2 regions of the Pigmentiphaga aceris genome follow, and region 2 is predicted to be linked to the other one. Evidence: riboswitches for the same ligand, from Rfam matches in the RefSeq annotation. Region 2 holds a riboswitch; the other holds the start of a gene.

Region 1 (4,414 bases), 2.6 Mb from region 2:
CCGTACCGGATTCAACCAGCAAGGTGTCGAAGAACTCGCCATGCGCGACCGACACGCCAATCGCAGCCAGGCCGTCGCGCAGCACGCGCGCCAGGCGGTGGGTGCGCTCTGCAATGCGTTTCAGGCCGTCCGGGCCGTGCCACACGGCGTACATGCCGGCCATCACGGCCAGCAGCACCTGCGCGGTGCAGATGTTGGACGTAGCTTTCTCGCGGCGGATGTGTTGTTCGCGGGTTTGCAGCGCCAGGCGCATGGCGGAGTTGCCCAGCGCGTCTTTCGACACGCCGACCAGACGGCCCGGCATGTTGCGCTTGAAGGCATCGCGGCAAGCCATGAAGGCGGCGTGCGGGCCACCGAAACCAAACGGCACACCGAAGCGCTGGGTGGAACCGATGGCAATGTCGGCACCCCATTGGCCAGGGGCCGACAACACGGTCAGCGCCAGCAGGTCGGTTGCGCAGGCCACCACCGCGCCGCGCTCGTGCAGGGTGGCGGTCAGTGCGCGGTAGTCCACGACGCGACCCAGCGATTGCGGGTATTGCAGCAGCGCGCCGTAGCACTCGGGCACGCCCTCGGCTTCGTCACCGATCACCAGTTCGATGTCCAGGCCTTCGGCGCGCGTGCGCACCACTTCGATGGTCTGCGGATGGCAGAACTTCGACACGAAGAACACGTTGCTGCGCGACTTCGCACCACGGCGCGCCAGGGTCATGGCTTCGGCGGCAGCGGTGCCTTCGTCCAGCAGCGATGCGTTGGCGATGTCGAGCGCGGTCAGGTCGGTGACCATGGTCTGGAAGTTCAGCAGCGCTTCCAGGCGGCCTTGCGAAATTTCGGGTTGGTACGGCGTGTAGGCCGTGTACCAGGCAGGATTTTCCAGGATGTTGCGCAGGATCACCGGCGGAGTGTGAGTACCGTAGTAGCCCTGGCCGATGAAGCTGCGCAGCACGGTGTTGCGCCCGCCGATTTCAGCCAGTTCGGCCAGCACGTCGACTTCGCTGCGCGGGCCGGGCAAGGCCAGCGGCGCACGTTCGCGGATGCCGGGCGGCACGACCTGGTCGATCAGCGCGTCCAGGCTGTCTGCGCCAACGGTGGCCAGCATGCGGGCCTGTTCGTCCGCCGTGGGACCAATGTGGCGGGTGATGAATTCGGCGTGGCTTTCCAGCGTGCGCAACATGAAGGGATTCCTGCGGGAAATGATCCAGGGGTCGGATCAGGAAAAACGAATGGGGAAATACGAAAACGACGTCGAACCGACAAACCAGCGCCAGTCGAAACGCTGCTGGCGCAAGGCATACCTGCTTTGGGAGCAGAGGGTCGTAAGTTCGAAGCCATCCAGCTGCGAGCCAAGGCCCGCAGCTGGACTACGCTCAGGCGTCCAGCGAAGCCTGGTAGCTCGATGCGTCCAGCAGCTTGCTGATGTCAGCCGGATTGGCCGGCTTGATCTTGAAGATCCAGGCGGTGTACGGGGCTGCGTTCAGGGTTTCCGGGCTGTTTTCCAGCTCTTCGTTGAAGGCAACGATTTCGCCGTCAACCGGGGCGTAGATGTCGGAAGCGGCCTTGACCGACTCGACCACACCAGCGGTTTCGCCAGCCTTGAGCGTGGCACCCACTTTGACGTCGCCGACGTACACCAGGTCACCCAGCTGGTCTTGTGCGGGGTCGGTGATACCGACGACAAACACGTCACCTTCGGCGCGGACCCATTCGTGGGTGGCGGCATATTTCAGATCGGTGGGCAGATTCATGAGGTACTCCGATGGCGGCGCAGCGCTCGCCGCGCCATGGGAAAAAGGGAAAAACGGGGCTAGCGCGGCGATCAGGCCGACGCGTGGTCTACGGCAGCACCATTGCGCACAAACGGCAGTTTGCACACTTGGGCCGGGACCAATTTTCCGCGAATATCGACGTGGACAACATCACCGACTGCAACGCCTGCGGGCAGACGCGCAAAGCCGATCGACACGCCCAGCGTGGGCGACATGCTGCCGCTGGTCAGTTCACCATCACCATGCGGCGTTTCCACGCGCATGTGGGCGCGCATCACGCCACGCTCCAGCAGCTTCAGGCCATGCATGCGGCGTGTGCCGCCGAAAACTTCCAGCGCGTCGCGGCCGATGAAACGGCGCTCGGCGTCTTTGCTGTGCACGGTCCAGGTCAGGCCAGCTTCTGCCGGGAAGACCAGCTCGTCCATGTCCTGGCCATACAGATTCATGCCGGCTTCCAGACGCAGCGTGTCGCGTGCGCCCAGGCCGCAAGGCTTCACGCCAACGGCGATCAGGTCACGCCACAGCTCGGCAACTTCAGAGGCAGGCACCACGATTTCGAAACCGTCTTCACCGGTGTAGCCGGTGCGTGCCACCAGGGCCGTACCCGCTTCCACGGCCGAGAACACGCCCAGCGCGTCGGTCACGGTTTCCCAGGCCGGGCGCGCGGCCCACACCTTGGCGCGGGCCTGCGGGCCTTGCACGGCAATCATCGCCAGATCGCGGCGCGGGGTGATGGTGACGTCCCAGTTCTGTGCAGCTGCCACGCGCTGCATCCATGCGATGTCCTTGTCGGCGGTGCCGGCATTGACCACCACGCGGTAGTGCGTGGGCGTGAAGAAATACACGATCAGGTCATCGATGACCCCACCCTGCGGGTTCAGCATGCACGAGTACAAGGCCTTGCCAGGCAGGCTCAGGCGGGCCACGTCGTTGGCGATCAACAACCGCAAGTAAGCCTGGGCACGCGGACCGATGACATCGACGTTCAGCATATGCGACACGTCGAACATGCCGGCGTCACGACGCACGGTGTGGTGTTCGTCCAGTTGCGACCCATAGGCGATGGGCATGTCCCAACCGCCAAAGTCGACCATCTTGGCGCCCAGGGCGACGTGTTCTGAATGAAGCGGGGTTTGTTTCAAGGCATGCGACACGGCAACTCCAGCAAGGCAAGGGCGTATAGGGGGAATGACAGCACGTCACTGCAAGCAGTAATTCGTACTGTCTCACGCCCCTCTGTCCTTTTGCCTGAGAGTTTTCCGTCGCCCGCGTGGCGGGGGGCCGGTGTGCACCTTCGGCGGTCCCGCGACAGGCCTGGCCTGTGGGGACTCTCTCCAGAGTGCTGTCCCGTGCGAACACGGCACACGATGCGGTATTGGAGCCTGAGCGATTCTGGGCGAATTGCGCCTTCGGCGGCATGGCGGCGGGTTTCCCGGCCGCATGCGCTCTCCCGCGTGATGCGTCGACAGCGGGACGAAGAATACCAAGAAAAGCCCGGCTAGGGCAGATGGCAAACATGACACCCGCACGCAAATGTCACGCAAGGGTCACGTCAGCTTAATGTAAGGAACCCATAGTCCGGCCCTCTTACTTATTACGCGACTGGGCCAGGCGTCTCGACGACAGCAGATGCCTCGGCCCCTAACGGAGTGCCTCTTGTGACTGTGTGGATCAACGAATTTCATTACGACAATGCCAGCGCTGGTGACCAGGGCGAATTCATCGAGGTGGCTGGCGCTGCCGGCACCGACCTGACTGGCTGGTCGTTGGTCCTCTACAACGGCGGGTCAAACGTCAACGCTGCGGTGGTCTACCGCACCATCCCCTTGAGCGGCACGATGCCGGACCTGTCCAACGGCATGGGCGCACTGCGTTTCCTGCCGGGCGTCACCGACGGCATCCAGAACGGCCCTTCCGACGGTTTTGCGCTGGTCGATAGCGACAACCAAGTGGTGCAGTTTCTCAGCTACGAAGGGGTGATCACGGCTGGCGCAGGCCCGGCCAATGGCATGACCAGCACCAACGTCAGCGTCTCGGAAACCAATGCCACCGTCCCAGGCACCTCGTTGCAGCTGAGCGGCACCGGCAACCAGTACAGCGACTTCACCTGGGCCGCGTCCGCCACCAGCACACCAGACGCGCTGAACAACAACCAGAGCTTCACCGCACCCGGCCCTGACACAGCACCGCCACAGCTGATCACCACCAGCGTATCGGGCCTGCAGATCGCCGCCGACATCGTGCTGCGCGTGAACGAAGCTGTGACGCTGGACACCAGCAAGGTCCGCCTGCTGGACAACAATCAACAGACGGTGGACGCGCAGATCACGCTCGATGGTCGAAACGTGCGCATCAACCCGACCGACAATCTGGCCGGTACCCAGACTTACCAGGTCGTGCTCGACGAAGGTGCACTGACCGACACCGCCACCAATGCGTCGGCCGCAGTAACGGTCCAGGTCGAGACTGCTGCGCCGCCTGCGGAATTGCGTATTCATGCGATCCAGGGCACCGGGGCTACCAACGCCCGTAATGGTGAAATCGTCACCATCGAAGCCATCGTGTTCGGCGACTTCCAGAATGGTGACGGTGACGCCAAGCGCGATCTCGGCGGCTTCTTCATGCAGGAAGAAAAGGCCAATCACGAC
Region 2 (4,414 bases):
ACGCCAACACTGACGCCGCCACTGACACGGGTACCACCTACCGCGTCGTCACCTCGCTGCGGGTACCGGCCTCTATCCCAGGCAACACCGAGCGCGCCAAAAGCGAGTGGGATGCCGTCTTGCTGAGTCAGACCGCAGGCAATGATGAACACACTTGGGACGTGTGCCTGCTGGTGGAAGTGAAAGCCTCGGTCGACGCTGCCACCACCGACTTCCCGCGCCTGCTGCGCGGCCTGCAACTGCTGGCAAGTGCAGCACGCGACACGGTTTACACGTTTGCCACCCAGCAGGGCGACGTACGCATCACTGGGGCATCATTGGCCGCACTGAGCACCGACGAATCGGACTTGGCCAACGACGTGCTGTATTGCTGTGACGGTCCTGCTGAAGCGGCACCACGACTGCTTAACGCTGCCAGCCGAATGCAATTGCTGTCCAGCGAGGCCAGTTTGGCATTCGCCGACAAACTTGTGAAAAACCAGACTGCCGAGCCAAACGAGCTTGAACCAGTATGGCAAGCGCTGTTGGAATCTGCACGATGGCGTCCGGTGCTGGAGCAATATCCCATGCTTTATGGCGTGCGGGCATTGATGGTGCATATTTCCGATTTATCCGCAGCCATACCCACCGCAAATAAAGGCTAAATCCCCTTAGCCTTTCTACCGCGCGCGCCTGGCTTCACCGGCACCGTTTTTCCATATTCATTCCACCACACTGTCAGCGCCTCCATGGTAGGGCCAAGCCCGCGCGCCTTGGCGGTAATCTCATATTCCACACGCGGCGGCACTTCTGCGAACACGGTGCGCGATACCAATCCATCGGCTTCCAGCTCACGCAACTGGGCGGTCAGCATGTGCTGAGTAACGCCAGGGATGGCTTTGCGTAGCTCACCGAAGCGATACATGCGTTGATTCAGTAGCCACATTATTTCCAGCTTCCATTTACCCGACAGCAAGGAAAACGCCCGGCGCATTTCCTCATGCATGTTTACGTCATCCCTTTTCGCTGGCCCTGCCGTATTTGGGGGAACCTGATCAACCTGACTTCCATTAGTCTGCTTTTCCATACCAAGCCCTATTAATTCATCCTACTTGCGCACTTTAATCTTAGGCGACATTCTGGGCACCGTCGATATAAAAATCACCCAGAAATAACCAATGACTGCTATTTACACATACTGGATCAGCACTGCATTTTTATGCCTGCCGTTCTTCATCTCTGCTTTTTTATATCTGAGCAAAAGCGATTGGGTGCGATTGGAAATAGCCAAGCTGGGGTATCCCGCCTACCTGGTGCCGTTTCTGATCATCGTGAAAATTGCGGCCCCGGTGGCGGTGCTGTCGCGATTCAACGTGGCGCTCAGTGAGCTCGCTTATGCCGGCATGTTTTATCACTTGGTATTGGCGGCACTCGCGCATGTCGGTGCGCGCAAACCCAAGGGGGCACTGCCTGCATTCATCGGTTTGCTATTGCTGAGCGCATCGTTTCTGACCCAGAACGCCGCCCGCGACGTACCGGCAGCCTATGCACCCACCGCCCCTGCGGTTCTATCCACATTCAAGTAAGGAACGCATCATGTCTCGTCTCGAAGGAAAAATCGCGATCGTCACCGGAGCCGGCCGTGGCATCGGCCGCGCCACGGCGGAGTTGTTTGCCGCTGAAGGTGCAAAGGTAGCGGTGCTGTCGTACACGCCGGCAAATGTCGACCGTGTCGTCGCGGATATTGAAGCCGCAGGCGGCGTCGCACTTGGTGTCGTGTGCGACACGAGCGACGCCAGCCAGATTCAGGCCGCAGTGGCAAAGGTCGTCGACACCTTCGGCGGCGTCGATATCCTCGTCAATAACGCGTTTGATGCATCGGTGGTGTTTTCTTCCGTACTGGATTTGTCGGTTGACACGTTGCAGCGCAATTTTGATATGGGGCCGATCTCTTACCTGCTGATGATGCAGGCATGCCACCCCCATTTGAAAGCCAGTGGCGCGGGCCGCGTCATCAACTTTGCGTCCTTGGCGGGTATCTCAGGTCTGCCCCCTTATGCGCCTTACAACATGGCCAAGGAAGCGGTACGGGCGCTCACGCGCACAGCCGCACGCGAATGGGGACCGGACAACATCACGGTGAACAATGTGCTGCCGGTTGCGCAAACCTGGGGCAATGCCGACGTGCCACCACCAAGCAACGCGCTTGGCCGTTACGGCTCGCCCGAACAAGACATCGCCCCGGTCGTGCTGTTCCTGGCCAGCAAGGACGCGCAGTTCCTGACCGGCTACAGCCTGACCCCGGATGGCGGCATGATCATCGACAGCGCCCGTTGACCTGCGGTTGCCAGATCGGCAGTACCGGCTGACAGCCGCCATGCCGATAACGACGATGCCGGCCCGGAGCGTTGCGCAGATGACTTGGGCGCGCGTCCTGGGCTGGGCAGGCCGGCCCTGACCGTGGATAATGTCAGCTTCTCTGCGGGAGAGCGGCGTGCAGCAGCACGCCCACCGAAGGCGCAAACTCCCATCATCGCTCAGGTAAACGGACCGCAGAAATAGATCGCCGACTGGAGAGCGGCCCGACTGCTGGTGCATGATCGGGTCCACCGAAGGGGCAGGCTGCGCAGCAGCTCGAACTCTCAGGTAACAAGGACAGGGGGAGAGGCATTACCGGGCTCGCGGCCACGCGCGCCCTTCCCTACCTGGAGCCTCCTGTGCTGCACACCCGTTCTGCCATCGCCACGCCTGTTTCCCTGCGGGGGCCGGCATGCTGACCTTCATCTATCTGGTTGCCATCGCTGCCGAGGCCATGTCCGGCGCGCTGGCCGCCGGACGCCGCAACATGGACGTGTTCGGCGTGGCGGTCATTGCCTTTGTCACCGCCTTGGGCGGCGGCACGGTGCGCGACGTCATTCTTGGCAACTTCCCCATCGGTTGGACACAACACCCTGGCTACATCGCGCTGGTGATCAGCGCGGGCCTGCTGACGGTGCTGGTGGCCCCGCACATGCACCGACTCAAGCGCCTATTCCTGGCGCTGGACGCGATGGGCCTGGTGGCGTTCTCCTTGATCGGCTGCGACATTGCATTGCGCATGAACTACGCCCTGCCGGTGGTGATCATGGCCGGCATGATCACCGGCATTTTTGGCGGGGTGTTGCGCGATGTGCTGTGCAACCAGATGCCCGTGGTGTTCCAGCGCGAGCTGTACGCCAGTGTGTCGCTGGTGGTGTGCTGCCTGTTCCTGGGCTTGCGCGCGCTGGACGTGAACCACGAGTTGACCACCGTGTTGAGCTTTGTCGTCGGCATTGCGATGCGCATGCTGGCGCTGCGCTTCGGCTGGAAGCTGCCGACGTTCTCGTATCAACAACGCTGGGAGTAATACCTGTGGTGCTTATGCATCCCCCCGCCTGAACACCCATCGCATCCCGTCATCCACATAGCTGTAGACCACTGGCACCACCAACAGGCTCAGTACAGTGGAGCTGATCAAGCCGCCAATCACCACAATTGCCATCGGCATGCGGAAACTCGGGTCGCCGATCAGCCCCATTGCCACGGGGACCATGCCGCCACCCATTGCAAGCGTGGTCATGACGATGGGGCGTGCCCGCTTGCGGCAGGCGTCGATCATGGCATCCATGCGGTTCAAGCCGTGTTCACGGCGCGCGATGATGATGTAGTCGACCAGCAGAATCGAATTCTTCGTGGCGATGCCCATCAACATGATCAAGCCGATCATCGATGGCATAGACAGTGCCGACCCGGTCAGGAACAAGGCCAGCACCGCGCCGGGAACCGCCAGCACCAATGCCGTCAGAATCGTCCCTGGCTGCGCGAAGTCTCTCAGCAGCAGCACCAGCACCATATATATGCACAGCACGCCGGTCAGCATCGCGATGCCAAAGCCGGTTGCCAGTTCGTTCATGGATTCGGCATCACCCACCACGCTGCGCGTGACGCCTGTGGGCAGTTGCTGCAAGCTGGACAAGGTCAACACGGCATCTTCAATCTCACTGAGCGAACGCTCGCTGACCTCAATCTCGATATTGATATTGCGCATGCGGTCATGACGCGTGATCTCGGCCGGCCCACTGCCGATTTCCAACGTTGCCACGTTTTCCAAGGCCACCGGCCCACGCGCGCCGGGCACCGGTAGGCGTTTGAGCGTGTCGATATCTTCGCGCGCGGCGTTGTGCAAGCGCACCAGCACCGGCACCTGCCGTTCGCCCAGATTCAGTTTTGCCAGTTCCTGTTCGTAGTCGCCAACGGTGGCAACACGCAAGGTCTGAGCAATGGTCGATGACGACACGCCCAGGTCGGCGGCCCGTGCAAAGTCCGGCATCACCGTCAGTTCGGGCCGCACCAGGCTGGCACTGGACGTCACCGCCCCGATCCCCGGAATGGCGCGCAGCTCTCTTTCGACCTGCAA

Evidence for each region. Region 2 has a riboswitch for glycine ahead of FXN63_RS11525 (trimeric intracellular cation channel family protein). Riboswitches for the same ligand answer to the same signal wherever they lie in the genome.
Region 1: linked by a shared signal. The riboswitch ahead of gcvT (glycine cleavage system aminomethyltransferase GcvT) and the one ahead of FXN63_RS11525 (trimeric intracellular cation channel family protein) in region 2 are both predicted to bind glycine.

What each region holds. Positions count from the first base shown of each region.
Region 1 is NZ_CP043046.1:5,245,470-5,249,883, forward strand. Features, by position in the region: gene gcvP (aminomethyl-transferring glycine dehydrogenase) at 1-1,174, opposite strand, end outside; gene gcvH (glycine cleavage system protein GcvH) at 1,368-1,745, opposite strand; gene gcvT (glycine cleavage system aminomethyltransferase GcvT) at 1,817-2,920, opposite strand; glycine riboswitch at 2,993-3,114, opposite strand; glycine riboswitch at 3,127-3,229, opposite strand; gene FXN63_RS22655 (ExeM/NucH family extracellular endonuclease) at 3,425-4,414, shown strand, end outside.
Region 2 is NZ_CP043046.1:2,644,605-2,649,018, reverse strand. Features, by position in the region: gene FXN63_RS11545 (3-deoxy-D-arabino-heptulosonate 7-phosphate synthase) at 1-644, shown strand, start outside; gene FXN63_RS11540 (winged helix-turn-helix transcriptional regulator) at 641-1,066, opposite strand; gene FXN63_RS11535 (DoxX family protein) at 1,158-1,565, shown strand; gene FXN63_RS11530 (SDR family NAD(P)-dependent oxidoreductase) at 1,576-2,316, shown strand; glycine riboswitch at 2,452-2,542, shown strand; gene FXN63_RS11525 (trimeric intracellular cation channel family protein) at 2,750-3,364, shown strand; gene FXN63_RS11520 (efflux RND transporter permease subunit) at 3,377-4,414, opposite strand, start outside.